Ciceribacter thiooxidans: one gene and its partner. Each later gene encodes a partner of the first gene's protein in a complex. Links are inferred from orthologs where the notes say so. Each region holds a gene or a part of one and is shown on either strand. Other genes may lie near its edges.

Region 1 (14,990 bases):
TCGACCACCGCCGGCACGTCAATTGAACAAAGAACCGAAGGTGTCCGTGGAACGAGCGCCGCGCCGTCCCCTGCGAGCCTCGGGCCCACCACCACGCAACTGGAACTGTCGCACCCATCGAAGGGTTATGAGGCACTCCTGTCTAATGCGTCGCGGTCGGAGCCAGCATCTGCAATCGCGCCTAAGCTACGCGTCGCACCGACTCCAACCCGCATCGACGGAATGGACGTATCAGCTGGCAAGGAGCCGCCGAGCGAAGGTGAATCAGCCGGCATCGGCGACATCGTTCGCGGTCACGCCGTGCGACCAGAGGATGTTGGGACGCGCAACGCCGGACCGGGGAGCCGGACTGCCTCCGTCGACGCAGATCGTGCCCTTCCGGTCACGCGAGATAGGCCGACATCGAGATTCCATGTAGAGGAAGGGCAAGGGGTCGTGTCTCCCGGTCTTAATGCCGGGTTTCCAGCCTGGCCGGAAGACCCGGAGAGAGATGCAGACTCGACGGCGGTGCTCATTCGTCTCCTCAAACATGTGTTGGTGCATGAGGAGGAGACAACGACCGGCTCTGCCGAAATGTCGTCCCGAACCATGATCGCGCCCGGAGTGCGGGATCGGAAGGCGGGGGCATCCACGCCAGCAGCACCATTCAGTCACGAGACCGCCGGTAATGAGGCTAGAGAAGTCCGGTCGCAGCCAGCGCCAATGGGAGACACACCGGTACTGCCTTCAGGCTCGACGGAAGGGCGACTGCCTGCGGCAACCGCCCTACGGGATAACCCGGCCTTCCCCTTTTTCGGCTACCTTCTCTTTGAGGACGACGTTACCCCCACTGAACAGACGAGGAAGCGCAGCCAAGGCGAGGAGCACGGTGGAGGCGACCACGGACCGCGCGAAGACGGTTCCGAGGGGCGCCCCGGTTCAGGGCAGACTTCCGGACAGGAGGAAGAGGGCGAGGGCGAAGATGACGTCCATAAGAATGTCGACGCCGCCGCAATCGCCGAGCCGATATCAGCCTTCGGTGGCGAAACAGTGCTGACGCATTATCTCACCATGTCGACGCTGGCCTGAAAGGGCGGCTTTCCGCGATTCGGCAAAAGAAAACCCGCCGGTCTTTCGACCGACGGGTTATTGTTGTCGTGACGCAGTGAGCGCTTATTCGGCGTTGCCGCGGTTCTTGAGCGCCGCGCCGAGAATGTCGCCGAGCGAAGCGCCGGAGTCAGACGAACCGAACTGAGCGACGGCTTCCTTTTCTTCTGCGATCTCGAGAGCCTTGATCGACAGCATGACCTTGCGATCCTTCTTGGAGAAGTTGGTGACGCGAGCGTCGACAACCTGACCAACCGAGAAACGCTCCGGACGCTGTTCGTCACGGTCGCGGGAGAGATCGGCACGACGGATGAAGGAAGTGATGTCCTCGTGGTTGACGAGCTTCACTTCGATACCGCCATCATTGATGCCGATGACTTCGCAGGAAACGACGGCGTTCTTGCGCAGGTCGCCGGAAGCGGCGGCTTCGCCAACCGAGTCGCGGCCGAGCTGCTTGATGCCGAGCGAGATGCGTTCCTTCTCGACATCGACGTCGAGAACGACAGCCTTGACGACATCACCCTTGTTGTACTCTTCGATGACCTGTTCGCCCGGACGGTTCCAGTCGAGGTCCGACAGGTGAACCATGCCGTCGACGTCGCCTTCGAGGCCGATGAACAGGCCGAACTCGGTCTTGTTCTTGACTTCGCCTTCGACTTCAGTGCCGGCCGGGTGGCTGTAGGCAAACGCCTGCCACGGGTTTTCCAGCGTCTGCTTGAGGCCGAGCGAGATACGGCGCTTGGACGGATCGACTTCGAGAACGACAACGTCGACTTCCTGGCTCGTGGACAGGATCTTGCCGGGGTGAACGTTCTTCTTGGTCCAGGACATTTCGGAGATATGGATGAGGCCTTCGATGCCCGGTTCCAGCTCGACGAACGCACCGTAGTCGGTGATGTTTGTGACGGTGCCGGTGATCTTCTTGCCGACCGGATACTTGGCGGCAATGCCGTCCCACGGATCCGCTTCGAGCTGCTTCATGCCGAGCGAGATGCGGTGGGTTTCCTGGTTGATGCGGATGATCTGAACCTTGACCGACTGGCCGATGGACAGGATTTCCGAAGGATGGTTGACGCGGCGCCAGGCCATGTCGGTGACGTGCAGCAGGCCGTCGATGCCGCCGAGGTCAACGAACGCACCGTAATCGGTGATGTTCTTGACGACGCCGTCAACAACCTGGCCTTCTTCGAGGTTCTGAACGATTTCAGAACGCTGCTCGGCACGCGATTCTTCGAGAACTGTACGGCGCGAAACGACGATGTTGCCGCGACGCTTGTCCATCTTGAGGATTTCGAAGGGCTGCGGGTTGTGCATCAGCGGGGTCACGTCGCGGATCGGACGGATGTCGACCTGCGAACGCGGCAGGAAGGCAACGGCGCCGTCGAGGTCGACCGTGAAGCCACCCTTGACCTGGTTGAAGATGACGCCTTCAACGCGCTCGCCAGCTTCGAACTTGGCTTCGAGCTTGATCCAGCTTTCTTCGCGACGAGCCTTTTCGCGCGAAAGAACGGCTTCACCGAGAGCGTTCTCGATGCGCTCGACGTAGACTTCAACTTCGTCGCCGACCTTCAGCGAGCCGTCCTTGGCGCGAGCGCCGAATTCCTTGAGCGGAACGCGACCTTCAACCTTCAGACCGACGTCGACGATCGCGACGTCCTTCTCGATTGCCGTGATGATGCCCTTGGCAACATAGCCTTCGGCAAGATCGGTCTTGGCAAAGGATTCTTCGAGGAGGGCGGCAAAGTCCTCCCGCGTGGGGGTAGAAACAGACATGAAATCTCCTAATCGTGCCGCATGGGGGCACGGGTCTGCGCCGGGGGTTAGCGTTGCACTTGCCATACATCTCGTCCGCCCTCTTGGGGCTATCCGGCGCGGGGACGTCGATGTCGGCGAATTCCGTCATATATGGGGCCGGCTCACCGGCTTCCAGATCTGTGTTCTTGCGTCAGGGCGTCGTCAATGATGTCCCTGGCAGCCTGAAACGCCGCTTCTATACTCATTTCCGAGGTGTCAAGCAAGTGCGCATCCTCGGCGGGCCGCAGCGGGCTATCGGCGCGTCCCATGTCGCGCTCGTCGCGCTTCTTCACATCGGCGAAAACGTCGTCGAAGATCGCCGAGGTTCCGCCGGCTACGATCTCGTCAAAGCGGCGCTTGGCACGCACCTCGGGCGAGGCCGTAACGTAGAGTTTCACCGGTGCGTTCGGGCATACGACTGTGCCGATGTCCCGCCCGTCGAGCACGGTGCCGGGCAACTTGGCTGCAAAGCGCCGTTGCGCCTCGACGAGCGCACGGCGAACCCGCGGCATGACTGCGATCTTGGAGGCAGCTTCGCCGATCTCGTGTCGGGCGAGGGTAGCCCGATCGAGGCAGGAAAGGTCCAGCCCGCGTGCTGTTGTTTCCGCAACGCTCTCGTCGTCCAACGGTAGCCCGGCGTCGAGAAGCGCCTTTGCCGTTGCGCGATAGGTGAGGCCCGTGTCCAGATGATGGAAGCCGTAGTGTGTCGCGAGCAGCCGGGATAACGTTCCTTTGCCGGCGGCAGCCGGACCGTCGATGGCTATGGTGAAGGAGGCAGTCATGGGGGCTCACTTTCGAGCGCCTCGGTCCTCGCGCTCCGGTTCGTCGTCAGATGAATAAAATCGGGAAAGACAGCTTCTGTCCCGATATCCTTTGCAGCTTTCGGCAGTCGCGCCCGCGCGGTCCATACTACGTATACGGCGGCTGAATTGGCAAAACGGCGGGTCGTTACCATATCTGGCGCGAACGGTCATCCCTGCCGCGTGGAAATGCGGGAAACCTGCCGGCGAAGATTGCCTTTGACAGGAGAGACTGCAACGATTATGGGGACCGGCTAACAGTTTGACCGGTTGAATGCCGGATTGGCGACGAATGCCATTATTCTTCAGGAATTCAAGAGGCTTTGACAGTGGCGAAAGCAGAACTTGGAACTAAGCGCACTTGCCCCGACACCGGCAAGAAATTCTACGATCTGAACAAGGATCCGATCGTATCCCCTTACACCGGCAAATCCTGGCCGTTGTCGTACTTCGAAGAAACCTCGGTTGCCTCGATCATGGAGAAGGCCGAGGAGGAGGAAGTAGCGGAAGTCGATACCGAAAATACGGATGTCGAGCTGGTTTCGCTCGAAGATGCTGACGACGCCAGTTCGGGCGATGATCTGCCGGATCTCGGCGATGACGACGTCGAACTCGGCGATGACGACGATGATGATACCTTCCTCGAAGCAGACGATGACGACGACGACGAGGACGTGACCGGCATCATCGGTGTAGCCGGCGACGACGACGACGTCTGATCATGGGGTTCCCGGCCCGGAGAGAAAAGTTTCCGGGCCGATCATTTTTCGGCTTGCCATCTTCCGAATCCGGAAGTAATAAGCCGCCACCTGCCGGGAAGCGAAGCCCGATGGGTTCCCGGAACCGGTAAATGCCGGACCCTCGATGGGGCTATAGCTCAGCTGGGAGAGCGCTTGCATGGCATGCAAGAGGTCAGCGGTTCGATCCCGCTTAGCTCCACCAAATTCCCCTTTCTCCATAAGTTGACTGAAGATTGGCGCCGAGTGCTGGTTGTCGAGTGCGCTCGCGTAAAGCCGGACAGCAATGCGTAGCCATTCCTCTTTGGCGTTGAGTAGGGGGACGAGAAAACGGCAAGCGCGCGAACAGTCGACTCTTCGTCGGCTAGCCGAGGAGCTCTCCTCTGCCTTCGCTTTGACTTCTGTCGATCTGGCACCAGTCTGTGATGCGTGCCACGTCGAACCGGGCCTCGCGGTCCTTCAGTTGGACGCGGAGTTTGCCTTCGTCGATGCCGAGCGGGATCCCGACATAAATTCGATTGTTCCCAGCTTCATCGAGAATGTCTATTGCGAAGCGCATCGAATCTCCGGACCGCTGCTTTCATATCTGAATCGCTTTATTCAGGCTATTTTCGCTTTGCTATCTTGAGCGAGGCTTATTGAGCCTTTCCTGTATTTGCGTTTTGCCAACAGCACACGAGTAACAGATCGATGTTTTTGTTTTCGAAGCTCTTCTGGATCGTCGCCCAGCCACTGTCGCTTGCTTTCCTTGCCGGTCTCGTCGGCACTGCCTGCACCGCGGTCCGCCGCCCGCGCGTGGCACTCATTTTTCTCGGTACGGCTCTGACGATTCTCTTCGTCACCCTCTATACCTCCGCTGGAACTGTGGCCCTGCAGAGGCTCGAAGCACATGTCCCGCGACCGGAGCAGGATCCTGCGCAGGTCAGCTGCATGGTCGTTCTGGGCGGTGCCTTCGAAACCGAGGTGACTACCGTTCGGGGTGGCACTGATCTCAACCAGGCGGCCGACCGATTTATTGAAGCATTGCGCCTTGCCTTGAAGTTTCCGCAGTCGCGTATCCTGGTGTCGGGAGGCGACGGCTCCTTTAGCGGTACGTATGAGGGTGACGCTGTCGCCGCCAGGCGGTTTTTTTCCCGATTCGGCATCAGTGAGAGTCGTTTGGTCAGCGAGACCTCCTCGCGAACGACGTTCGAAAATGTCGCCAACAGCAACCAATTGCTGGCCGACCCTGCGTTGCAGCAGTGTCTGCTCATCACCTCCGCCTTCCACATGCCGCGGGCCCTTGCACTGTTTCGCAAGGCGGGCATCGAGCTGACGCCGTGGCCGACCGACTATCGAACGAGCGGACGCGCCACCCTGCGGCTCGATTTCACCCAGCCGACGCTCAACGCCCAGCAAACGGCTACCGCAATGCGCGAGTGGATTGGTCTCTTCGCCTACTATCTGTCCGGACGAACGGCATCGGTGCTGCCGTGAACGCTTCGCGTGGCTATTTCCTGCTGATCGTTACGAACTTCGTTCCGCGCACCCGGACAGTCATCTCGCATGGGGCATTGTCGGTTCGCTCGCAGAAACGTGGATGCATCCTGAAGACAAAGACCATGTTGCCGAACCGCTTTATGAAGTCGTAACCGTAGACTTGGGCGGTTGCAATCAGCAGGTATCCGCCCTCCCTGACCTGGACGTAGAAATTGTGCGGGCAGCCGTCCTCGTTGCAGGCAGGTCCGCGTTCACCATCACAGGTGTACGCGCCATGATCGGAAATAGCATCAATGATGCCGTCGTTGTTGATGTCCAGCCGCCGGATGAAGTTCTGGTCGAATTCTGCGACCTTGCATTGTGAACGAAAGTGGTCTTTCTCGTAGATCTCGGGGTCACTGACGAGACTCTGCTGGGCGGTAGCAGCAAAAGGCGCGCCAAGCAGAAGCGCAGTTTGCAAGATGGCGAGCAGAAGTCGTTTCACGGCGATCGTCCGAACCAGTGGGAGGTTAGTCGACCGGCATGATGATACTCTTGGCTTGCGCCGCCCTGACTCGCGGTGAGACTCAGAAAGGCACCGGATGACGTTGCTCGGTTTTCTTGACTACGCGGGCGTGGCCGTGTTCGCTGCAACCGGTGCACTGTCAGCGTCACGCAAGGAACTCGATGTGATCGGGTTCCTGTTCCTCGCCGCGGTAACGGGCATCGGGGGAGGCACGTTGCGGGATGTCGTGCTCGGGAGCCTTCCGGTCTTCTGGGTGATCGATCCGGGATACATCCTGGTATGTGTGTCGATCGGCGCTTTGGTCTTCTTCACCGCACACCTTTTCGAATCGCGCTACCGCTTACTGATCTGGCTCGACGCCATCGGCCTTTCGGCTTACTGCGTCATGGGCGCAGCCAAGGGTCTCGCCGCCTCCGGCTCGCCGACCGTCGCGGTCGTCACCGGTACCCTGACCGCTGCGGCGGGCGGCATCTTGCGCGACATCATCGCGGGAGAACCCTCGGTTCTGCTTCGCCCCGAAATCTACGTCACGGCAGGTCTTGTCGGCGCCTGCGTATTTACAGGTGCGACGGTCGCCGGAGCACCCGTCTTCGTGGCGTCCGGGGCCGGCGCTCTCTCGGCGTTCGCGATTCGCGGCGGTGCCCTGCGTTTCGGCTGGGCATTTCCACGCTACAAGCCGCGGCCGGGCAGGTCGCCGGAGGATGTGTTGAGATGATGGAGGCCGGTTTGCGGACTACGCGCTTTTTTGCCGCAGCCGAATGACCACGTCAACATGACTGATCTCCAGCCCCTCGGGAGGTTCCGGGAGGTTGTCGATCACGATATTGCTCACCGGTATGTCGAGAACCTCGTTCTCGCCTTCGACGAAAAAGTGGTGGTGGTCGGAAATATTGGTGTCGAAGTAGGTCTTCGCGCTCTCGACAGCGAGCACGCGGATCAGCCCGGCTTCCGTGAACTGGTGCAGGGTGTTGTAAACGGTCGCAAGAGAGACGGGAACGTCTGCTGCAAGAGCTTCTTCATGCAATTCCTCGACCGTCAGGTGGCGATCACCCTTGGCGAAGAGCAGACTGGCGAGCGCAATGCGCTGGCGCGTGGGGCGAAGCCCAGAGCGACGCAATCTCGCTTCCGTTTCCTTGAGGCGTTCTGCCATCATGGAGTTGCTCTCCGGTTCTACTCGAATGCTGGTCTTCTCGACTAGCGATATAACTTCTAAGCGTGGGGCTTTCAATACTTCAGTGCAGGTGGACAGTGGCAAAACGCCGGAAATGCTGGATTTTCCTCCAATTGACTCTGGTCGCGTCGCGATGCTTCCTGTATGGCCACCTTTGAAATATGCGGCTTGAGGCGAGACCTGGGCCGCCAGATGGCGGGCCGTGGCCATTGTGGGACTTCATTTTGTCCCTATCTTGCTCTATGGGTCCAACATTCGCGCAAGCCTGGGGACGACGAAGAAGAATGAAACCGAGACAATCCAGCTACAATTACGAAGAAATCCTGTCCTGCGGTCGTGGCGAGCTTTTCGGCCCCGGCAACGCGCAACTCCCCCTGCCGCCGATGCTGATGGTTCACCGCATCACCGACATCTCCGAGACCGGCGGTGCGTTCGACAAGGGTTACATTCGCGCGGAATACGACGTCCATCCGGACGACTGGTATTTTCCGTGCCACTTCCAGGGCAATCCGATCATGCCCGGCTGCCTCGGTCTCGACGGCATGTGGCAGCTGACCGGCTTTTTCCTCGGCTGGCTGGGCGAGGAAGGCCGCGGCATGGCGCTCTCCACCGGTGAGGTGAAGTTCAAGGGTATGGTCCGCCCGCACACCAAGCTTCTGGAATACGGTATTGACTTCAAGCGGGTCATGCGTGGTCGCCTCGTGCTGGGGACCGCCGATGGCTGGCTGAAGGCGGATGGCGAGGTCATTTACCAGGCGACCGACCTTCGCGTAGGTTTGTCGAAGGATAAGACGGCCTGATCTCAGGCACGTTGAATTGTGATAACGAGAAGGTCTGTTGAGATGAGAAGGGTAGTTGTTACGGGTCTGGGTGTCGTTTCTTCCATCGGGAACGATGCCGCAGAGGTTACGGAATCCCTGCGCAATGCGAAGTCCGGAATCTCCTTCTCTCCCGACTTTGCCGAGTACGGTTTTCGTTGCCAGGTCTGGGGAAAGCCTACACTGGATCCGACCGACCTCGTCGACCGTCGCGCCATGCGCTTTCTCTCCCAGGGGGGAGCATGGAACCACGTCGCGATGAAGCAGGCGATCGCCGACTCGGGTTTGGACGAGTCCGACATCAGCGGTAACGAACGCACCGGCATTATCATGGGTTCGGGCGGTCCCTCCACCCGCACGATCGTCGAGGCGGCCGACATCACCCGCCAGAACAACAGCCCGAAGCGCATTGGCCCCTTCGCCGTGCCGAAGGCCATGTCCTCGACCGCTTCGGCAACGCTCGCCACCTGGTTCAAGATTCATGGGGTGAACTACTCGATCTCGTCAGCTTGCTCGACGTCGGCGCATTGCATCGGCAACGCAGCAGAAATGATCCAGTGGGGCAAGCAGGACGTGATGTTCGCCGGCGGCCACGAAGATCTCGACTGGACCATGTCGGACCTCTTCGACGCCATGGGCGCGATGTCTTCGAAGTTCAACGACACGCCCGCCAGCGCATCGCGTGCCTATGACGCCTCGCGCGACGGTTTCGTCATCGCCGGCGGGGCGGGTGTTCTCGTGCTTGAAGAGCTGGAACACGCCAAGGCCCGTGGCGCCAGGATCTACGCCGAAATCGTCGGTTACGGAGCGACCTCGGATGGCTACGACATGGTCGCGCCGTCGGGTGAAGGTGCCATCCGCTGCATGCGGCAGGCACTCTCGACGGTGAAGGGCGAGGTCGACTACATCAACACCCACGGCACGTCGACCCCGGTGGGTGACTCGAAGGAAATCGGCGCGATTCGTGAAGTGTTCGGGACGAAGATCCCTCATGTTCAGTCAACCAAATCCCTGACCGGCCATTCGCTCGGCGCCGCCGGCGTCCAGGAGTCGATCTACGGCCTGCTGATGATGCAGGAACGCTTTATCGGCGAGAGCGCGCACATCAGCGAGCTGGACCCGGAATTCGACGGCGTCCCGATCGTCCGCAAGCGGATCGACAACGCCAAGATCGACACAGTTCTGTCGAACTCCTTCGGCTTCGGTGGCACCAACGCCACGCTCGTGTTCCAGCGTTACAATGGATAACGGAATGATTGCCTCTATGCAGGGAAAACGCGGCCTTATCATGGGTGTCGCGAACAACCACTCTATCGCCTGGGGTATCGCCAAGGCGCTTGCCGGTGCCGGTGCGGAACTCGCTTTTACCTATCAGGGCGAAGCACTGGGCAAACGGGTGAAGCCGCTTGCTGCCGAACTTGGTTCGGATTTCCTTTTGCCTTGCGATGTGGAAGATCTCACTTCCGTAGACGCAGTCATAGCCGCCCTGAAGGAACGCTGGGGAAAGCTGGATTTCGTCGTTCACGCGATCGGCTTCTCCGACAAGAACGAGCTGAAAGGGCTTTACGCGGACACCTCGCGTGAAAACTTCGTCCGCACCATGGTCATTTCCTGCTTCTCGTTCACGGAGATTGCCAAGCGCGCTGCCGAGATCATGTCGGACGGCGGATCGATGCTGACGCTGACCTATGGTGGTTCGGTTCGCATCATGCCGAACTACAACGTCATGGGCGTCGCCAAGGCGGCGCTGGAGGCGTCCGTGCGCTATCTCGCCGGAGATTATGGTTCGCGCGGTATCCGCGTCAACGCCATCTCCGCCGGCCCTATCCGGACACTTGCCGGTGCCGGGATCGCCGATGCGCGAGCCATGCTTTCGTGGCAGCAGAAGAACTCGCCGCTTCGTCGGACGGTGACGATCGAGGACGTCGGCGGTTCCGCGCTCTACCTCCTGTCCGATTTGTCGCGTGGCGTGACCGGAGAGATTCATTACGTCGACTCCGGCTATAATATCACGTCGATGCCAACGGTCGAGTTTCTGAACAAGGCCGATACGGAGTAAACTTTCCGTAGAGTTAGAGCATAAGAAAGCCCGGCGCTGATCATCAGCGCCGGGCTCTTGTCATTTCTAGGCAACTCAGAGAGAGGCACTCTCTATTTCTTGGCCCACAGGACCTTGAAGCGAGCGTTGCGACAGGTCTCTCCATGTTCGCGGAAGTTCTCGCCGAGCGTCGTCTCGTAGGGAAGACCGCGGTTGGCGACGAGCATCAGCATCCCGCCGCCACGCAGCGCCTGACTGGCGGCGGTGATCAACGCCTTGCCGAGCGATGGTTCTGCGGCGTGCCCCTCGTGGAAGGGCGGGTTCATGATGACCAGGTCGTATTTCTCCTTGATCGGTTCACGCGCGAGATCCTGCCAGAAGAAGCGTGCAGTGACGCCTGGACAGTTCGCGGCCATGTTGGCCTTTGCGCATTCGAGTGCCTGGTAATCGGCCTCGAAGAGGTCGATACGGTTCACCCGTGGTGAGCGTTCTGCGAGCATGACGGAGAGATAGCCCCAACCGGCGCCCAGATCGGCGGCGTTGCCGTCGAAGTTTTCCGGCAGGCGTCCGGCGAGCAGTTCAGAACCGGCATCGATGCGATCGTGGGAAAACATGCCGGCGACGGTTTGAAAACGGTCGTCGACGGTCACCTGGGCAGCTTCGAGCGCGCTGACCGCCGCTGAGCGACCTTCAGGCACTTCGAACCACAGCGCGACACCGTGATATTTTGGCATGTGCTCCACGGCGAGGCCGAGAGCATCAAGACGTTTGCGCAGCGGTTGAATCCCGTCTTCCTTGCCGCCCGCCACAACCACGAGACCGCCGGTCTTTGTGCGCTTCAAGGCCTCGGCAACACGGTTCTCGTTCTCACCGCGATGCTTGCCGCAAAGAACCAGAGTTCCGTCATAGCCATCTCCCTCGGGCAGCGGCAGCGGCGCGGCGCCGGCGGCCTCCAGCTGCAGAAAGGCGGGACGCAACCCCTGCACGGCGACGAGCGTTGCCTCGAAGCCTTTCGGTGTGGCGATGCCGGCTTCGGCCCCGAGGAAGAGAAAGCGCTCTCCCGCCTGCGGCATCGCCAACACATTGGAAGCGAACGGGTGGAACAGTGTCTTCAGGGTATCGCGGCTCATGGCTCGGTCTTCTCTCTCGACGAACAAAAAAGGCGCGGAATTTCTCCCGCGCCTCGGTTTGGGAACAAAGCGTGCTTATTCAGCAGCCTCGCCTTCGTCCTTCTTCTTCTCGGCAACGATTTCCTTGCCGGTCGCCTGGTCAACGGCCTTCATCGACAGGCGGACCTTGCCGCGTTCGTCGAAGCCCATGAGCTTGACCCAGACCTTGTCGCCTTCCTTGACGACGTCCGTGGTCTTTGCGACGCGCTCGGAAGCGAGCTGCGAAATATGGACGAGACCGTCACGTGCGCCGAAGAAGTTGACGAATGCGCCGAAGTCCGCGGTCTTGACGACCGTGCCTTCATAGACCGCACCGACTTCCGGCTCTGCCACGATGGAGTGGATCCACTTGCGGGCGGCCTCGATCTCCTTGCCGGAGGACGAGGCGATCTTGACGGTGCCGTCGTCTTCGATGTTGATCTTGGCGCCGGTCTTTTCGACGATTTCGCGGATAACCTTGCCACCCGAACCGATGACTTCGCGGATCTTGTCGACCGGGATGTTCATCACCTCGATGCGCGGTGCGAATTCGCCGAGCTGGCCGCGGCTCTCGGTGATGGCCTTGGCCATCTCGCCGAGGATGTGCTTGCGACCACCCTGTGCCTGACCGAGTGCGACCTTCATGATCTCTTCGGTGATGCCGGCGATCTTGATGTCCATCTGCAGCGAGGTGATGCCGTCGGTCGTGCCGGCAACCTTGAAGTCCATGTCGCCGAGGTGGTCTTCGTCACCGAGAATGTCGGAGAGAACGGCAAAGCGCTCGCCTTCCAGGATCAGGCCCATGGCGATACCGGCAACGGGCTTCGCCAGCGGAACACCGGCGTCCATGAGAGCGAGCGAAGTGCCGCAGACGGTCGCCATCGAGGAGGAACCGTTCGATTCTGTGATCTCGGAAACCACGCGCAGCGTGTAGGGGAACTGTTCGGCGGTCGGCAGCATCGGACGAATGGCGCGCCATGCGAGCTTGCCGTGACCGATTTCGCGACGACCCGGGGAGCCCATGCGGCCCGTTTCACCGACAGAGTAGGGCGGGAAGTTGTAGTGCAGCAGGAAGCGTTCCTTGTACATGCCGGTCAGCGAGTCGACATACTGCTCGTCTTCGCCGGTGCCGAGCGTGGCAACGACGATCGCCTGAGTCTCGCCGCGCGTGAAGAGCGCCGAACCATGCGTGCGCGGCAGGATGCCGACTTCCGATACGATGGCGCGAACCGTTTCCAGATCACGGCCGTCGATGCGGCTCTTGGTGTCGAGGATGTTCCAGCGAACGATCTTCGCCTGCAGGTGCTTGAAGACGGCGCCGATGACTTCGTTCGAATACTTCGGCTCTTCACCTTCGGGGAAGAAGTGTGCCTTCACCTTGGCCTTGACGGCGTCGACAGCGGCGTAGCGCTCGGCCTTCTGCGTGATCTTGTAGGCGTCACGCAGTTCAGCTTCGGCGATCGAAAGCATTTCGGTCTCGAGAGCGGAATGATCTTCCGGTTCGAATTCGCGCGGCTCCTTTGCGGCAACTTCGGCGAGCTTGATGATCGCATCGATGACCGGCTGGAAGCCGCGGTGACCGAACATGACCGCGCCGAGCATGACGTCTTCCGGCAATTCCTTGGCTTCGGATTCGACCATGAGAACGGCGTCCGAGGTCCCGGCGACGACGAGGTCGAGGCTCGATTCATCCATCTCGTCGAGGTGCGGGTTCAGCACGTATTCGCCGTTGATGTAACCGACGCGGGCGCCGCCGACCGGACCCATGAAGGGGACGCCGGAGAGCGTCAGGGCCGCCGAGGTGGCAACCATCGACAGGATGTCCGGATTGTTTTCAAGGTCGTGCTGGATGACTGTGACGACGACCTGGGTGTCGTTCTTGTAGCCTTCCGGGAACAGCGGGCGGATCGGACGGTCGATCAGGCGCGAAACCAGCGTTTCATTTTCCGACGGACGACCTTCGCGCTTGAAGTAGCCACCCGGGATCTTGCCGGCGGCGTAGGTTTTTTCCTGGTAGTTAACGGTGAGCGGGAAGAAGTCCTGGCCCGCCTTCGGCGCCTTGGCCGAAACGACGGTGGCGAGAACGACGGTCTCGCCGTAGGTGGCGAGAACGGCACCGTCGGCCTGACGGGCGATCTTGCCGGTTTCCAGCTTCAGCGGGCGGCCTGCCCACTCGATTTCTACGCTGTGAATGTCAAACATTGTCTTTTCCTTCTCCGCGGGGACGCAGCGCTCATGTTCCGTCTTGCGAAACAGGCCGTCGCGGCGCGGAATGCTGACGTATCACGGGCAAGACAGCAGGAAGCTTTTCAGATGGAGCATGGCGTCTGCGGTACGAGGTTCCGCGCCATCACGCCCCGCGCGCTCTCGAAGCCAAGGCCTCATTGCGCGTGCCAGATCGTCCTGGCAAAAGCACCCGGCAATCCTGCCCCATGACAGGTCATCGGTTGGTTCTGGCGACGCCGGCCCATCCGGCTCGCCCTATGTTGCGGCCCGGGAGCTTTCGCTCCGGCAGAGCCTTCAGGACAGATGTCCCGATAGAAAGCCGGCGGACCTCCGGAAGGAGGTCCGCCGGAACACGTTAGCGGCGAATGCCCAGGCTCGTGATGAGCTTCGTGTAGCGGCCTTCGTCCTTCTTCTTGAGGTAGTCAAGAAGCGAGCGGCGGCTCGACACCATCGTCAAGAGGCCACGGCGGGAATGGTTATCCTTCTTGTGGCCCTTGAAGTGCTCCGTCAGGTTGTTGATCCGCTCGGTCAGGATCGCAACCTGGACTTCCGGAGAACCGGTGTCGCCTTCGACGGTTGCGTATTCCTTGATGAGGGCAGCCTTGCGCTCTGCAGTAATCGACATCGCAGTATCCTTTCAATGTCAGGAGAGAAGACGCCAAATGCCGAGATGTCGTCCAGCATTGGCCACGAAAAGCAGGTGGACGGACCGCCATGCTGGCGCTGCCTATAAACCATTCAGGTCAAAATTGGAAGCGCTGATTGCAAAGCGCCGTCTCAGCTGAAAACCCGCCGCGGATGGAACTCTCCACCGGCAATCTCGCCGATCGCGACAAGCTTTCCGGCGACGAGCGCAACGGCTTCCGGTTCCGCAACGGGCGCATCGCGACCACGCAGGATGATCGGATTGCCCATGCGAAGGCGATGCGCCTGATCGTCGCTCACCCTGATCTGCGGCAAGGCGGCGAGCGCTTCGCCGGTATCGATCAAAAATTCGTCCAGCGCCGCCAGCCGCTCGTCGCGGTCCTCGATCTTTTCCAGCGCGACGAGGTCCGCCAGAGGCACCATGGTCTCCTCGGAAAACGGGGCGACATAGGTGCGTCGAAGGAGCGAGATATGGCCAAAGCAACCGAGGTCGCGGCCGAAATCGCGGGCCAAGGACCGGACATAGGTGCCCTTGCCGCACTC
Region 2 (15,336 bases), 1.4 Mb from region 1 along the record:
AGCTCGCTTTCGGCGATCGGCAGGCCGAGTTGGAGGTCGGCGCGCACGTCACTCATGACGAGTGCCATGAACTGGCGCGCCGCGAGCGACGGATCATCAAGCTGGAGATAGCCGCCGTGGGCGAGCTGCGCGAATCGGGCGGCGAGCGCGGGATATTTGCGTCCCGGACCGTATTCCCGCCAGCTCGTGAACAGCTCCGGATGCCGCGCGCCCTCGAGCGACAGGATACGGAAGAGCCAGCGTCCGCAGTCCTCGCAGATCGCCACCTTCAGCAGCCGCTTGGCGAAGGCGGCGAGATCCGTCTCGATGTCCTTCGGCGTGTCGGGGAAGCTGTCGAGAACGGCGAAAAAGCGGGCGCTGGAGCGCTGCGTGACGTCCTCCACGACCGCCTTGAAAACCTTATCCTTGTCGCCGATCTGGTTGTAGACGGTCTGGCGGGACACCCTGGCGCGGGCGGCGATGGCGTCGATGCTCGCGCTCGAATAGCCGCTGTCGGCGAAGATCGCCGCCGCCGCGTCGATGATTGCGGCGCGCTTGCCCGGTGCGCCGGCGCGGTGACCGTCCGATGATTTTCGATGATCCGTAATCTGATCCATGCCTCACCATAAAGGGGCTTGACGAATTGGACAATTGTGTCCAATAATTTATACATCATAGTCACCGCTCGGCATAGGCCGACGCGTCTCATTCATTCATTCCGCATCAGATTCAACCTCCTCGCGGCCCGCCTGCCGCGGAGCAACGAAGGTTTTTTCCATGCAACAGCAAAACATCAAGGCATCCCTTCCGGTCGTCCTCGGCCTGCTCACTGCCATCGGCCTATTCGCGATCGACATGTATCTTCCTGCCCTCCCCGAGATCGGCGAAGGGCTGCATGCCGGCAGCGGCGCAGTGCAAGCGAGCCTCGTCTCATTCTTCGTCGCCATGGCCCTCTCGCAGCTCGTCTACGGCCCGGTCTCCGACATGATCGGCCGCAAGAAGCCACTTTATTTCGGCCTTTCGCTCTTCTCCATCGGGGCGATCGGCTGCGCACTTTCCCCCACGATCGAATGGCTGGTCGCATTCCGCGCGCTCCAGGGCGTCGGTGCCTGCGCCGGCGCCGTCATCTGCCGCGCCATCGTCCGCGACCTCTTCACCGGTGTCGCGGCGGCCCAGCTCATGTCACGCCTGTTGCTGGTCTTCAGCGTGTCGCCGATCCTGGCGCCGCTCGCCGGCAGCGCCGTGACGCTCGCGGCAAGCTGGCGCGCGATCTTCTGGGTGATGGTTCTCGCCGCCGCACTCGGCGCGGTGCTCGTCACACTGCTGCTTCCCGAAACCCGCTCGGAGGAAGCCCGCAGCCAGAGCAGCTTCGGCAGCGCCCTTGCCTCTTACGGAACGCTTCTGCGCGATCCCTATTACCTCGGGCTCGTCCTCATCGCGTCCTTCGGTATGGCGAGCTACATGATCTACGTCGCCAACTCGTCCTTCGTGCTGATCGAGCACTACGGGCTCTCGCCCAGCCTCTACAGCGTCGTGTTCTCGATGAACGCCGTCTCCTTCATCGGGGCATCGCAGATGAACGGCCGGCTGTCGCGCCGGTTCGGCCTCAGACGACTGATCCGCTTCGCGGTTGCCGGCTTTGCGCTCGCCTCGACAATGCTTTTCGTGGCCTTCGCCTCCGGCTTCGGCAGCCTGCCCGTCCTCTCCGCACTGCTCTTCGTCGCCTACGGTTTCCTCGGCATGGTCATTCCGACGTCGGCGGTGCTCGCTCTCGAAAGTCACGGGCGGATCGCCGGCACCGCCTCGGCGCTCATGGGGACGCTGCAGTTCGTCACCGCATCGAGTGTGATCGGGGTCGCAAGCCTGTTTTTTGACGGCACGGCCATGCCGATGGTGGCGACCATTGCGGCCTGCTCGCTGATGGTGCTCTTCCTTGCCGCACTGACATTGCGGCCGGCGGCGGCAGCCGAGACGGCAGAGGAACGCCTCTGAAACACAAAAGCGGCGGGATTTTCGTCCCGCCGCCTCGCCATTTCTGCAATCTTCCGGAAGTCAGTCGATGTCCGCGACCTCGACGTCGGCGCCACCCGAGATGCGATGGGCCAGTGCCGCCTCCATGAACTCGTTGACGTCGCCGTTCAGAACGCTGTCCGGATCGGTGCTCTCGACGCCGGTTCTCAGATCCTTCACCAGCTGGTACGGCTGCAGCACGTAAGAGCGGATCTGGTGCCCCCAGCCGATCTCGGTCTTCGACGCGGCTTCGGCGTTCGCCGCTTCTTCCCGCTTCTTCAGTTCCGCCTCGTAAAGACGGGCACGCAGCATGTCCCAGGCCTTGGCGCGGTTCTTGTGCTGCGAGCGTTCCTGCTGGCAGGCAACGACGATGCCGCTCGGAATATGGGTGATGCGCACCGCCGAGTCGGTAGTGTTGACGTGCTGTCCGCCGGCACCCGACGAGCGGTAGGTATCGATGCGGCAATCGCTCTCGTTGATGTCGATCTGGATCGAGTCGTCGACCACCGGATAGACCCAGACGGACGAGAAGGACGTGTGGCGTCGCGCGTTCGAATCATAGGGCGAGATGCGCACCAGCCGGTGCACGCCGGATTCGGTCTTCAGCCAGCCGTAGGCGTTATGCCCCTTGACGTGGATCGTCGCCGACTTGATGCCGGCTTCTTCACCTTCGTGCACTTCCAGAACCTCGACCTTGAAGCCCTGCTTCTCGGCCCAGCGGATGTACATGCGCAGCAGCATGTTCGCCCAGTCCTGGCTCTCCGTGCCGCCGGCGCCGGAATGGACTTCGAGGTAGGTGTCGTTGCCGTCAGCTTCGCCCGAGAGCATTGCTTCGACCTGCAGCCGTCCGGCCTCAGTCTTCAGCGCCTTCAGGGCGTTTTCGGCCTCGGTCACGATCTCCTGATCGCCCTCTTCCTCACCCATTTCGATGAGTTCAACGTTGTCGGTGAGCTGCCGCTCCAGCGCCTTCACGCCGCTGATGCTGTCATCGAGCTGCTGGCGCTCGCGCATAAGCTTTTGTGCTTCGGAGGCATCGTTCCAGAGGTTTGGGTCCTCTGCCTTGTTGTTCAACCAGTCCAGTCGTCTTATCGCCTGGTCCCAGTCAAAGATGCCTCCTCAGCAGGCTTATGGCCTGCTTGATTTCGTCGACGACGTTCTCGATTTCCGTACGCATGTGCTTGCTATTTCACCTCGCTGAAAAGGAGCCCCGTGCATAGTGGCGGTCGCCGCTCCTGTAAAGGGGCGGCAAGCACGCGTCCAGCATCTTAGAAGAGACCGCCCGAGCCGGAGGTTACGGCCTCGTTCGCCTGCGGCGACGTGCGCAGGATTTCCTCCGGAGCCATGTAGTTTTCCATGCCTATGACCGAGAAACTGTCGGCCGGACCGGTGCCGGGCTTGAAGGCCTCAATGATGGTATCCGGCTCGCCCTGCACCGCCGCCATACCGGTCTTGCGGTTGATCGCGATCAGGCTCATGCCTTCCGGAATGTGGAACTTGCCCGGCGGCGTTCCGGCGACGGCCGCCTGCATGAAATCGTTGAAGATCGGGGCGGACAGCGAGCCACCGGTCGCACCACGGCCGAGCGGCGCCGGATTGTCGTAGCCAACATAGAGACCCGCAACGAGATCGGGGGTGTAGCCGACGAACCACGCATCCTTCTCGTCATTGGTGGTACCGGTCTTGCCGGCGACGGGGCGGTCGAGCTTGACCTTGCCGGCTGCCGTGCCGCGCGTAATCACCCCTTCCATGATCGAGGTGATCTGGTAGGCGGTCATCGGATCGAGCACCTGTTCGCGATTGTCGACGACCGCCGGCTCTTCCTGATTGTTCCAGCCGTCGGCATTGCAGCCTTCGCAGACCCGTTCTTCGTGGCGGAAGATCGTCTTGCCGTAGCGGTCCTGGATGCGGTCGATGAGCGTCGGCTTGATCTGCTTGCCGCCGTTGGCGAGCACGGCATAGGCCGAGACCAGCCGCAGCACCGTCGTTTCTCCCGAGCCGAGGGACATCGCCAGAACCGGGTTCATCTTGTCATAGATGCCGAAGCGTTCAGCGTATTCCGCGACGATATTCATGCCCATGTCGTTGGCAAGGCGCACCGTCATCTGGTTACGCGACTTCTCGATGCCGAGCCTGAGCGTCGAAGGACCGGCCGAACCACCGCCATAGTTCTGGGGGCGCCAGACCTGGCCGCCCTGCACGATCTCGATCGGCGCGTCCATGATGACCGAAGCGGGGGTATAGCCGTTATCGAGCGCCGCTGCATAGACGAACGGCTTGAAGGACGAGCCGGGCTGGCGCATCGCCTGGGTGGCGCGGTTGAATTCGGACTGTGCATAGGAGAAGCCGCCGACCATCGCGAGGACACGGCCGGTATGCGGGTCCATTGCGACGAGGCCACCTTGAACCTTCGGCGGCTGGCGCAGGCGGTAGCGATCCTTCTGCCCTTCTCCTCCGAGCGGTTCGACGAAGACGACATCACCGGGTTTCAGCACGCCTTCGGGAGACTTCGCAGTCTTGCGGTCACCGCTGGCGGAGCGATAGGCCCAGTCCATGTCCTCGGCCAGGATCTTGCCCGTCCCGCGCTCGGCCGCCACCTTGCCGCCTGCCTCGGTCGCCGGCTGCAGGCCGATATCGACGCGGTCGCTGGAGACGGCGAGGACGACGGCCAGCTTCCATTCCGGAACGTCGCTCAGGCCGGCCACTTTTGCGAGCGGCGTGCCCCAGTCACCGGAAACGTCGATCTGGCTCACCGGCCCCCGATAGCCGCGGCGCTCGTCATAGGTGATCAGGCCCTTTTGCAGGGCCTTGCGCGCGGCGATCTGCATCTTTGGATCGAGGGACGTGCGGACCGACAGCCCGCCTTCATAGAGTGACTTGTCGCCGTAGCGTTCGATGATCTGGCGACGGACCTCTTCGGCGAAGTAGTCCGAGGCGAAGAGGTGGGCACCGGTGCGGCGCAGGGTGACGCCGAGCGGCTGCTTCTTCGCCTCCGCGCCGTCCTCCTTCGAAACGAAGCCGTTCTCCACCATGCGATCGATGACCCAGTTGCGGCGCTCGAGCGCGGCGTTGGGGTGGCGGAACGGATGATAGTTGGAGGGTCCCTTCGGGAGCGACGCGAGATAGGCGGCCTCGGCGATGGTGAGTTCAGTCACCGACTTGTCGAAATAGGTGAGCGCGGCACCGGCGATACCGTAGGCGTTCATGCCGAAGAATATCTCGTTGAGGTAGAGTTCGAGAATCTTGTCCTTCGAATAGGCCTGTTCGATGCGGAAGGACAGGATCGCTTCCTTCACCTTGCGGTCGATCGTCTGGTCCGACGTCAGCAGGAAGTTCTTGGCGACCTGCTGGGTGATGGTCGAAGCACCGACCGGACGCCGGCCGGACCCGAAATTCTGCAGGTTGACGAGAATCGCGCGGCCGAGACCATAGATGTCGACGCCGGGGTGATTGTAGAAATTCTTGTCTTCGGCCGACAGAAAAGCGGCCTTCACGCGGTCCGGGACTGCTTGGATCGGCAGGAACAGCCGGCGCTCGCGCGCATATTCCGCCATCAGCGAGCCGTCATCGGCGTGGATGCGGGTAGCGACCGGAGGTTCGTAGCTCGACAGGACGGCGAAATCCGGCAAATCCCTCGTGAGGTTGGTCAGATAGATCGCGACCACCACCGCGACGGCGAGCGCAAGCACGGAGGCAAGTCCGAAGAAGTATCCAATCAGTCTGATCATAATCGAGCTACCGGCGTTCGCTTTCGGTTCGGCGCGCAATGGCAAACATCGCACATGTCGTCGCGTTTTGCACGTCAAGCGCCTATTGGCAAGACTTCGGGGACGGCCAGGCGACGTTGCGGCTACGCTCCTCGATGCCTCTCCGGAGTAAAGGCGCGATTGTGAGGAAAATAGGGCCGGTCATCGCTTGTCCGCATTCGTTCCATAAGGCTGGCGGCAAAATCCACCTCCGCCTCGATGGTGTCGCGCATCGCCTGTCGCGAACGCTCGCATCACCCACCGTTCGCAAGCACCGGCTCGCGGTAGCGCCTGATCGCGGCGGTCAGCAGTTCGGCGATCTTCTCGCGCCAGCTTTCGTCGAGCAGTACCTTCTCATCGTCCTTGTTCGACAGAAACCCGAGCTCGAGCAGGATCGACGGGACGTCGTGGGCCTGCAGGACACGGAAACCGGCGAAGCGGTGCGGATTGTTGATCAGCGCGACCTGCCCGTCGAAGGAAGACACGACTTGCTCCGCCATCGCCACGGAAAACGCCTGGGTTTCGCGCCGGGTGAAATCGAGGAGGATGTCGGTGACCTCGGCCGGCTCGGCGGCGAGATCGACACCGCCGATGGCGTCGGCGAGGTTTTCCCGCTCGGCCAGCTCGGCCGCCATCTTGTCGGAGGCCTTGTCGGAGATCGTGTAGACGGTTGCGCCGCGGATGTTGTCCTGTCGCAGTTTGTCGGCGTGAAGCGAGACGAAGAGGTTCGCATGGTGCTGGCGCGCGATCGTCACCCGCTCCGACAGCGACAGGAACTCGTCGCCCTCGCGAGTCAGAAAGGCAAAGATTCCCGGCTCCCTCGCAAGGCGTCGCTGCAACGCCTTGGCGAAGGCGAGCGTGATGTCCTTCTCCGGCGTCTTGGTTTCGCTGGCGATCGCGCCATTGTCGATACCGCCGTGACCGGCGTCGATGGCTATCACGAAGGTGTTGCCGGGCACCGGGCTCGACGTTCCGGGCCGATCTCCGCGTGCCGCCGCATCGGAGGCCGGCACGTCGACAACTACCCTTCCGCCGCTCCAGGCCTGGCGCTTGACGAGGTCGTCGAAGACTCCCCTCTTCACCATTTCGGCATCCAGCACCAGGCGAAAACCCTTGCCGGCCTCGTCGGCCTGGACTTCAGCAAGTGCGAGCTGCGCAGGACGTTCGGTCGTCAGCACGATTCGTGCGGACCGGGCGCCGACCGCACCGTAACGGACGTCTTTGAAAAGCCCGCGCGCCTTCAAGTCCTCCACGGGGAAAGCAAACGCCGTGGCGGGCAGATCGACGACGATGCGATCTGGCTTTTCCAGGTAGCGGACTTCAAAGACGGGCTTGCGATCGAGATCGAGCACGATTCGCGTCCGCGCGCGGTCGCCGGCAATTCTCGCGGCATAGGCGAGCACCGGCGGCTCCCGATCTTCGTCGGCGGCCGGCGCCCTTTCCGGTATCATCAGCGACAGCAGCGCCACCATCAGGAAGCCGAGCAACCACGCACTACGGCGCGACCACGGCCGACCGATTCCAGACTGATGCAACACTTGCCCCTTTCAACGATATCACCGAGCCCGCCGCGGCCCGCCCGCACGGGAGAATCACACCGGCGCGCTAAACACCACTAATCCATGGGTATTATGGCACAAATGGGTTTTCCCTTGCTATTGCGGTGGAGAAAACATACAACGCAACCGAGGGATAGAGATGCCCACGGGATAGAATCATCGCCGCGGCTGCCAACCACAATCAGGTTTGGCGCCAGCTTGCCGGACATTCATCCACCGTATCTGCAGCTTTGTCCTGAAACTGGATCACAAGCCGGCACTCGGCCGGTTTCATCTACTGGTGGGCAACCACCAAGCGCTCTTTGCGAGCATTCATCGGGCCCAAGGGCCTATGGCATTGTCGTTTTTGTTCGGTCTTTGATGTCGTTGCAGCAGGTAGTCAGAAACATCAGCGGATTTGGAGCGCCCGGCGCCCCGGAAGCTGTTCAGTTGCTGCTCGCTCACCCCACCGGACGAAGACATCTATATCCGGCGCATCCCCAAGATATCTCTCGCCCGTTCAAGCAGCGTGCGACTCGATCTTGCCGAGAAGGCGCCGAGGAGCACAGCTTACATGGCAGACAAAATGCTTATCGACGCGTCTCACGAGGAAGAGACGCGCGTTGTCGTCGTTCGTGGTAACCGGATAGAAGAATTCGATTTCGAGTCCCAGCATAAGAAACAGATCAGGGGCAATATCTATCTGGCAAAGGTGACGCGGGTCGAGCCCTCGTTGCAGGCTGCCTTTGTCGATTACGGCGGCAATCGCCACGGTTTCCTGGCCTTCGCCGAAATCCATCCCGATTACTACCAGATCCCGCTTGCAGACCGCCAGGCGCTGCTGAGCGCCGAGGCCGAGGAGCACCGCCACGCCGACGACGGCGACGCGGAAAACGAAGCGCCCGTCGCGGCACAGGCGGCAGAAGCCGCCTCCCCGGCTGAAGATAGCGAACCCGTTGCCGAACCCGCGCCGACCGAGGATGCCCCGGTCGAAGCCGCCGAGGAGCCGGCCGCCAAGCCGAAGGCGCGGCGCGCCCGCAAGCCGCGCAGCAAGAAGGCCGCAGACGCGGCTGCCGAGCAGGCGGACGAAGCCGGAACGCAGGCGACGGACGAAGACGGCGGCGACGAAGGCGGGAAGACCATGGCCGCCATGGTCGACATGGACGAAATCTCCGAAGAGGCCGGCGGTCGCCGGGGCCGCGATGACGATTTCGACGATGACGACGACGATCATGTCGAAGAAAAGGAAGAAATCGAATCCGTCGGCGCCGAGGACGCGATGGAAGAGGTTCCGGACCGCGTCGTTCGCAAGCCGCGCAAGCAGTACCGCATCCAGGAAGTCATCAAGCGCCGGCAGATCCTGCTGGTGCAGGTCGCCAAGGAAGAGCGCGGCAACAAGGGCGCGGCTCTCACCACCTATCTTTCGCTTGCAGGCCGCTATTCGGTGCTGATGCCGAACACGGCGCGCGGCGGCGGCATCTCCCGCAAGATCACCAATCCGGCCGACCGCAAGCGGCTGAAGGAAATCGCCCGCGGCCTCGAAGTGCCGCAGGGCATGGGCGTCATCCTGCGTACCGCCGGTGCAAACCGCACCAAGGTCGAGATCAAGCGCGACTTCGAATACCTGATGCGCCTTTGGGAGAACGTCCGGACGCTGACGCTGAATTCGACGGCGCCGTGCCTCGTCTACGAGGAAGGCTCGCTCATCAAGCGCTCGATCCGTGACCTCTACAACAAGGATATCAGCGAGATCGTCGTTGCCGGCGAAGATGGCTATCGTGAAGCGAAAGACTTCATGAAGATGCTGATGCCGAGCCACGCCAAGGTGGTCCAGCCTTATCGCGACATCCACCCGATCTTCTCGCGTTCCGGCATCGAGGCCCAACTCGACCGCATGCTGCAGCCGCAGGTAACGCTGAAATCCGGCGGCTACATCATCATCAACCAGACCGAAGCGCTGGTGGCGATCGACGTCAACTCCGGCCGCTCGACGCGCGAACACTCGATCGAAGACACCGCGCTGCAGACGAACCTCGAAGCGGCGGAGGAAGTCGCACGCCAGCTTCGCCTGCGCGACCTCGCCGGCCTGATCGTCATCGACTTCATCGACATGGAAGAAAAGCGCAACAACCGCGCCGTCGAGAAGAAGCTGAAGGATTGCCTGAAGAACGACCGTGCCCGCATCCAGGTCGGCCGGATCTCGCATTTCGGCCTTCTGGAAATGTCGCGCCAGCGCATCCGCGCCTCGGTTCTCGAATCAACGACGCAGCTCTGCCCGCATTGCGGCGGCACGGGCCTCATCCGCTCGCAGTCCTCTGTTGCGCTGCACGTCCTGCGTGGCATCGAAGAGTTCCTGCTGAAGAGCACGACGCACGACATCACCGTGCGCACGACGCCGGAAACGGCGCTCTACCTGCTGAATCACAAGCGCGGGACGATCGTCGACTACGAACGCCGTTTCGGCGTGTCGATCGTGATCGACTCCGACGACACCGTCGGATCGCAGCACTTCGCCATCGACCGCGGCGAGCCGGTCCTGAACCCGGTCAAGATCGAAAGCCTGATGCCGGTAATCTCCGAGCCCGAAGAGGAGGAAGAGATCTACATCGAGCCGGAAGAAGAGGATGAAGACGAAACCGTTGAAACCTCAGCCGCGCCGCAAGCAAGCTCCGGCGACGAGCAGCAAGGACGCAAGCGCAAGCGTCGTCGGCGCCGGCGTGGTCGCAACGGAAACGGTAACGGCGAGGCCTCCTCTGCATCCGCGGACAATGGCGCCGATGAGGATGAAGACGAGGATGAAGGCGAAGAGGAAGGCAGCGTAGCCGCCTCTGCCGGAGCCGACGAGACGTCCGAAGAAGGCCAGAAGCGCAAGCGCCGCCGTCGTGGCAAGCGCGGCGGACGACGCAGCCGTCCGGGCGAAGAAGGTGCAGCGGACGCCGCGGCTGAAGGTGACGAGACCGACACCGCGGAAGACGAGGCGGAAGGTGCGGAAACCGCAGCCGAAGTGATCGAGGCGATCGCCGAAGAAACGGTGGCCGAAGAGCCATCCGCTATGGCGGCCATCGAATCGGCGGAAGAACCGGTAGCCCGCAAGCCGCGCCGTACCCGCAAGGCAAAGGTCGCCGTTTCGCCGGTTGAGGAACCGATCATCGCCGAAGAGGCGCCGCCGGTCGAACCCGAGGTTGCCGAGAAGAGCGCGACGCTCGCCGAGGAACCGGTCGCCGAGGAAACCGTGATGGAAGAGGCCGCGGAACCGGCAAAGCCCGCCCGTGCCAATCGCCAGTCGAATGTCACCACGTCCGAGCCGGTCGTCACGTCGGTAAAATCGACCACGCCGGAAGCCGAAGGTGACAAACCCAAGAAGGGTGGCTGGTGGCAGAAGCGCGGCTTCTTCTGAGACCGCCTCCGACATCTGAACACGCGATGGCCGCCCCTCGGGCGGCCGTTTTGCATTCGTGCTTCCCCTGGCGCCAGTCCCAGGCAGGCGTCAGGGAAGCGGTCTGCGGCGCGACATCAGAAGAGCCCTGTTACCGGCGACCGTCGCCTCCCCTTGCACGACGAAGCCGCACCGCGCGGCGAGGCGGATGGAGCGCCCGTGTGCGGGATCGAAGATGGCGGCAATTCTGTCGCCAATGAAATTGGCGTCCGCCCATCGGAGAACCGCCGTCATTGCTTCAGTCGCGATTCCCTGCCCCTGAGCCTCAGGCGCAAGAAGCCAGCCCGCCTCCGGAATGCGGTCGAGCGAAGGAGTCATCGCGCGCTTGAAATCAGCAAAGCCCAGTTCACCCAGATATTCGCCCGTGTGACGGTCCTCGATCGCCCAATAGCCGAAGCCGAGAAGACGCCAGTGCCCCACATAGCGCAGCAGTCGCGCCCAGCTTTCCTGCCTCGTCGAGGGTTTCGCGCTGATGTAGCGGACAACGTTCTCATCGGCCCACATGCGCGCCAGCGCGTCGAGGTCGGAAACACGGTGCCCGCGCAGTCGCGTGCGCTCCGTCAGCAGTTCCGGAGCCTCGAACGACGGCTGTCTCACCCACGAAATAGTCATCAGCACCTCCCGCCTTGTCGACAGATCCAATCCAGACGTTAGAGCCTGACTTGGCCTATGACGGCAAGAGATCAAAGGCGAACTTGTCGCCGGGCGCTATTTCAGCCAGCGCTCGATGCGGTCGAGCGCCTCGACCATTTCCGCCATCGTTCCGGCATAGGAAAAGCGCATGGCGCGATGCCCCTCCACCGGATCGAAGTCCAGGCCGGGCGTCGCCGCGACGTCGATCGCCGAGAGCATTTCTCGGGCGAAGGTCATGCTGTCGTTGGTGTGACGGCTGACGTCGACATAAGCGTAGAACGCTCCGTCCATCGGCGACAGCAACGGAAGCCCGAGCCTCGGCAACCGCTCCATGAGATAATCGCGATTGGCACGGCAACTCGCCTTGTAGTGCTCCAGTTCCTCACCGGCCGTGAGCGCCGCCACCGCCGCGATCTGGGAGAGTTCCGGGGCGGAGATGTAGAGGCTTTGCGCCAGGCATTCGAGCGGGCGCACGAGCTCCGGCGGAACCACCATCCAGCCGATGCGCCAACCGGTCATGCAGTAGTATTTCGAGAAGGAGTTGATGATCACCGAGCGGTCGCCGATCTCCAGCGCGCTCGCCTCGTCGCCGGAGAAGGTCAGGCCGTGGTAGATCTCGTCGGAGATCAGGTTGATCCCCTCGCCCTCGCAATAGCGCGCGAGCTCTGCAAGCTGCGCCTTGCCCGTCACCGTTCCGGTCGGATTGGCGGGGCTGGCGAGCAGAACGCCCTTCAGCCGGAGCCCGGCTTCGCGCTGCGCCTCTTCGAGGCTCTCGGGTGTCAGGGTGAAGTGCGTTGCGGCGTTGACCGGCACCTCGACGACCGTCAACCCGAGCGCCTTGAGGATATTGCGATAGGCCGGGTATCCGGGTCTGGCGATCGCCACGGCGTCGCCCGCATCGAAGAGGCCGAGAAAGGCGAGATTGAAGGCCGCCGACGAGCCCGTCGTGACGATGACCCGTTCGGCGTCGACGGTAACCCCGTGTCGCTGCTGGTAGTAGTCGGCGAGCGCCTGGCGCAATTCTCCGGTGCCGAGCGCGTCCGTGTAGCCGATCCGGCCATGTTCGAGCGCGGCCCGCGCCGCCGCAAGCGCCGCCTGTGGGGCCGGGTGTCCGGGCTGGCCGACCGCCATGGAAATGACCGGCTGCCCCGCCTGCCGGCGCCGAGTGGCTTCGGCCAGCACATCCATGGCGTGAAACGGTTCGACGGCACTGCGTTTGGAAATGGTGACCACTGTCAATTCTCTCGCTTCTGCTGGGGCGCCTGACATTTGCCGTATTATTGCTGTGTTCACAATGGCGAGATTGGCGCGGAGGGGCCATTTTTCGACCTTCCATTCCGCGTTCCAGACACTACATTGATCCCGAATCCAATCGGTTCCGGCGGAGCCAGCCGGCTGTCGGCTACCTGCCGGCGACCCTTACGAGGAATGACATGCCCCTGACGTTCAAACATCTCGCCGTTGCGGCTCTCGCTCTCCTGCCCGCAGCACTGCCGACAACGGTGAATGCGCTCGACGACCAGCAGAAGAAAGAATTCGGCGAGTTCATCAAGGAATACCTGATCGCGAACCCCGAGATCATGCTCGACGTGCAAGACGCGCTCGAAAAGAAGCAGCAGGAGGCACGTCAGCAGCAGGCCTCGGCCGCGGTCGAAACCAACAAGGAAGCGCTCTTTGCCTCGAAGTACGATCTCTCTCTCGGCAATCCGCAGGGCGACATCACGATCGTCGAGTTCTTCGACTACAATTGTGGCTACTGCAAGCGCGCCCTTTCCGACATGGACAGCATCATCGCCGGCGACAAGAACGTTCGCTTCGTGCTGAAGGAATTCCCGATCCTCGGGCCGGATTCAGAAGCCGCGCACAAGGTCTCGGACGCCTTCCGGAAGATCGCGCCGGAAAAATACGGCGAGTTCCACCGCGCGCTGCTCGGCGGCGAGGGCCGCGCCAATGAGGCGCGCGCGCTCGAAGTCGCCGCCTCGCTCGGTGTCGAAGAGGCCGATATCCGCAAGAAGATGGCCGAGAGCCCGAACGACGAATCCGTCCACGAGGCCTATCAGCTCGCCACCAGCCTCGGCATCACCGGCACCCCCTCCTACATCGTCGGCAATGAAGCCGTATTCGGGGCCATCGGCTCGAAGGCGATCGAAGAGAAGGTCGCGAACGTCCGCAGCTGCGGCCGCACCGCCTGCTGAGTGCCGGAGAAGCGTCTCAACCCCTCTCTCCCCCGCAAAGTCGGGGGAACTCAGGCGTCTGGCCCGCAGGGGGCTTTCCCTTGCGGGCCTCTCAGTCTATAGGAGGCGCTTGAAGAGAGACGGACCCCTCATGAGCAAAACGATCTTTGTGCTGAACGGCCCCAATCTGAATATGCTCGGCAAGCGCGAGCCCGGAATCTATGGCGGCAAGACCCTCGTCGATATCGAGGCCGACTGCAAGGAAGCGGGTGACGCGCTCGGCTTCCATGTCGACTTCCGCCAGAGCAATCACGAGGGCAAGCTCGTCGACTGGCTGCATGAGGCCAATGACGTCGCGGTCGGCGTTGCGATCAATCCCGGCGCCTACGGACACACCTCCATTGCCATGCACGACGCGATCCGCGCGATTTCCGTTCCGGTCGTCGAAGTGCACATATCCAATATCCACGCGCGGGAAGAATTCCGCCACAAGTCGATGATCGCACCGGCCGCCAAGGGCATGATCTGCGGCTTCGGCCCCCACAGCTACATCCTGGCGCTGCATGCGCTGAAAAACATCACGCAATAACAAGAATATAGGACCTCACCCATGGCTGAAAAGAAATCGGGAATCGATCAGGCGCTGATCCGTGACCTCGCGAACATCCTCAACGAGACCGATCTGACCGAGATCGAAGTCGAACAGGACGACCTGAGAATCCGCGTCTCGCGCTCCGGTCCGCAGATGGTCGCCATGCAGCAGGCCCCGGCCTACCAGTTTCCCGCGGCCGCCCCTGCCCCGGTTGCCGCCGCTGCTCCGGCAGCCGCTGCCGAGCCGGCACGCAATCTCTCGAATGCGGTCACCGCCCCGATGGTCGGCACCGCCTATCTCTCCCCCGCCCCGGGCGCTCGTCCCTTTGTCGAGGTCGGTTCGATCGTCAAGGAAGGTCAGACGGTTCTCATCATCGAAGCGATGAAGACGATGAACCAGATCCCGGCCCCGCGTTCCGGCAAGGTCGTGGAAATTCTGATCGAGGACGCCCGGCCCGTCGAGTACGGCGAGCCCATGCTGATCATCGAGTGAGGCCCATGAGCGGTATTTCGAAGATCCTGATTGCCAATCGCGGCGAAATCGCCCTTCGCGTCCTGCGCGCCTGCAAGGAGCTCGGCATCGCCACGGTGGCCGTTCACTCGACGGCGGATGCCGACGCGATGCATGTCCGGCTCGCCGACGAGAGCGTCTGCATCGGCCCGCCGCCGTCGCGCGAAAGCTACCTCAACATCCACCAGATCGTCGCTGCCTGCGAGATTACCGGCGCCGACGCCGTCCATCCGGGCTACGGTTTCCTTTCGGAAAACGCCAAGTTCGCCGATATCCTCGATGCGCACGGCATCACCTTCATCGGGCCGACGGCAGAGCACATCCGCCTGATGGGCGACAAGATCACCGCCAAGCTGACGGCGATGGATCTCGGCATTCCCGTCGTTCCGGGTTCCGACGGCGAGGTGACGGAAGACAACCTGATGGCCACCGCGCACCGCATCGGCTTTCCGGTTCTCATCAAGGCGACGGCAGGCGGCGGTGGCCGCGGCATGAAGGTGGCCAAGACCGAGGAAGACCTCGAGGAAGCCTTCAACACCGCCCGGACCGAAGCGGCAGCCGCTTTCGGCAATCCGGCCGTCTACATGGAAAAGTACCTCGGCAAGCCGCGGCACATCGAGATCCAGGTCCTCGGCGACGGTGAAGGCAACGCCATCCACCTCGGCGAGCGCGACTGCTCGCTGCAGCGGCGCCACCAGAAGGTCTGGGAAGAGGCCAACTC

What was found.
Region 2: the proteins of pnp (region 1) and H4I97_RS09535 are in contact, whole or in part, in a cryo-EM structure (PDB 9QH0), measured with the Escherichia coli proteins. The link is inferred for Ciceribacter thiooxidans from one-to-one orthologs.

The regions. Positions count from the first base shown.
Region 1 is NZ_CP059896.1:3,414,667-3,429,656, reverse strand. The notes cover bases 11,207-14,190. They hold pnp (polyribonucleotide nucleotidyltransferase), read right to left. Parts: upstream 13,779-14,190; coding sequence 11,634-13,778; downstream 11,207-11,633. Other genes in these bases: rpsO (30S ribosomal protein S15), read right to left, coding at 14,158-14,190; H4I97_RS16955 (class I SAM-dependent methyltransferase), read right to left, coding at 11,207-11,558. Also shown: H4I97_RS17020 (hypothetical protein), read left to right, coding at 703-1,068; rpsA (30S ribosomal protein S1), read right to left, coding at 1,153-2,859; cmk ((d)CMP kinase), read right to left, coding at 3,003-3,662; H4I97_RS17005 (TIGR02300 family protein), read left to right, coding at 4,010-4,399; H4I97_RS16995 (hypothetical protein), read right to left, coding at 4,782-4,976; H4I97_RS16990 (YdcF family protein), read left to right, coding at 5,108-5,893; H4I97_RS16985 (hypothetical protein), read right to left, coding at 5,907-6,380; H4I97_RS16980 (trimeric intracellular cation channel family protein), read left to right, coding at 6,478-7,116; iron response transcriptional regulator IrrA, read right to left, coding at 7,135-7,554; 3-hydroxyacyl-[acyl-carrier-protein] dehydratase FabA, read left to right, coding at 7,857-8,372; fabB (beta-ketoacyl-ACP synthase I), read left to right, coding at 8,415-9,638; enoyl-ACP reductase FabI, read left to right, coding at 9,643-10,449; more of H4I97_RS16955, read right to left, coding at 10,542-11,206; more of rpsO, read right to left, coding at 14,191-14,427; tRNA pseudouridine(55) synthase TruB, read right to left, coding at 14,580-14,990. UniProt on the Escherichia coli protein: Involved in mRNA degradation. Catalyzes the phosphorolysis of single-stranded polyribonucleotides processively in the 3'- to 5'-direction. Also involved, along with RNase II, in tRNA processing.
Region 2 is NZ_CP059896.1:1,973,408-1,988,743, forward strand. The notes cover bases 7,538-10,867. They hold H4I97_RS09535 (Rne/Rng family ribonuclease), read left to right. Parts: upstream 7,538-7,844; coding sequence 7,845-10,667; downstream 10,668-10,867. Other genes in these bases: H4I97_RS09540 (GNAT family N-acetyltransferase), read right to left, coding at 10,758-10,867. Also shown: H4I97_RS09510 (TetR/AcrR family transcriptional regulator C-terminal domain-containing protein), read right to left, coding at 1-596; H4I97_RS09515 (multidrug effflux MFS transporter), read left to right, coding at 757-1,971; H4I97_RS09525 (penicillin-binding protein 1A), read right to left, coding at 3,255-5,714; H4I97_RS09530 (N-acetylmuramoyl-L-alanine amidase), read right to left, coding at 5,987-7,183; more of H4I97_RS09540, read right to left, coding at 10,868-11,318; H4I97_RS09545 (pyridoxal phosphate-dependent aminotransferase), read right to left, coding at 11,415-12,572; H4I97_RS09550 (DsbA family protein), read left to right, coding at 12,773-13,534; aroQ (type II 3-dehydroquinate dehydratase), read left to right, coding at 13,665-14,102; accB (acetyl-CoA carboxylase biotin carboxyl carrier protein), read left to right, coding at 14,124-14,597; accC (acetyl-CoA carboxylase biotin carboxylase subunit), read left to right, coding at 14,603-15,336. UniProt on the Escherichia coli protein: Endoribonuclease that plays a central role in RNA processing and decay. Required for the maturation of 5S and 16S rRNAs and the majority of tRNAs. Also involved in the degradation of most mRNAs.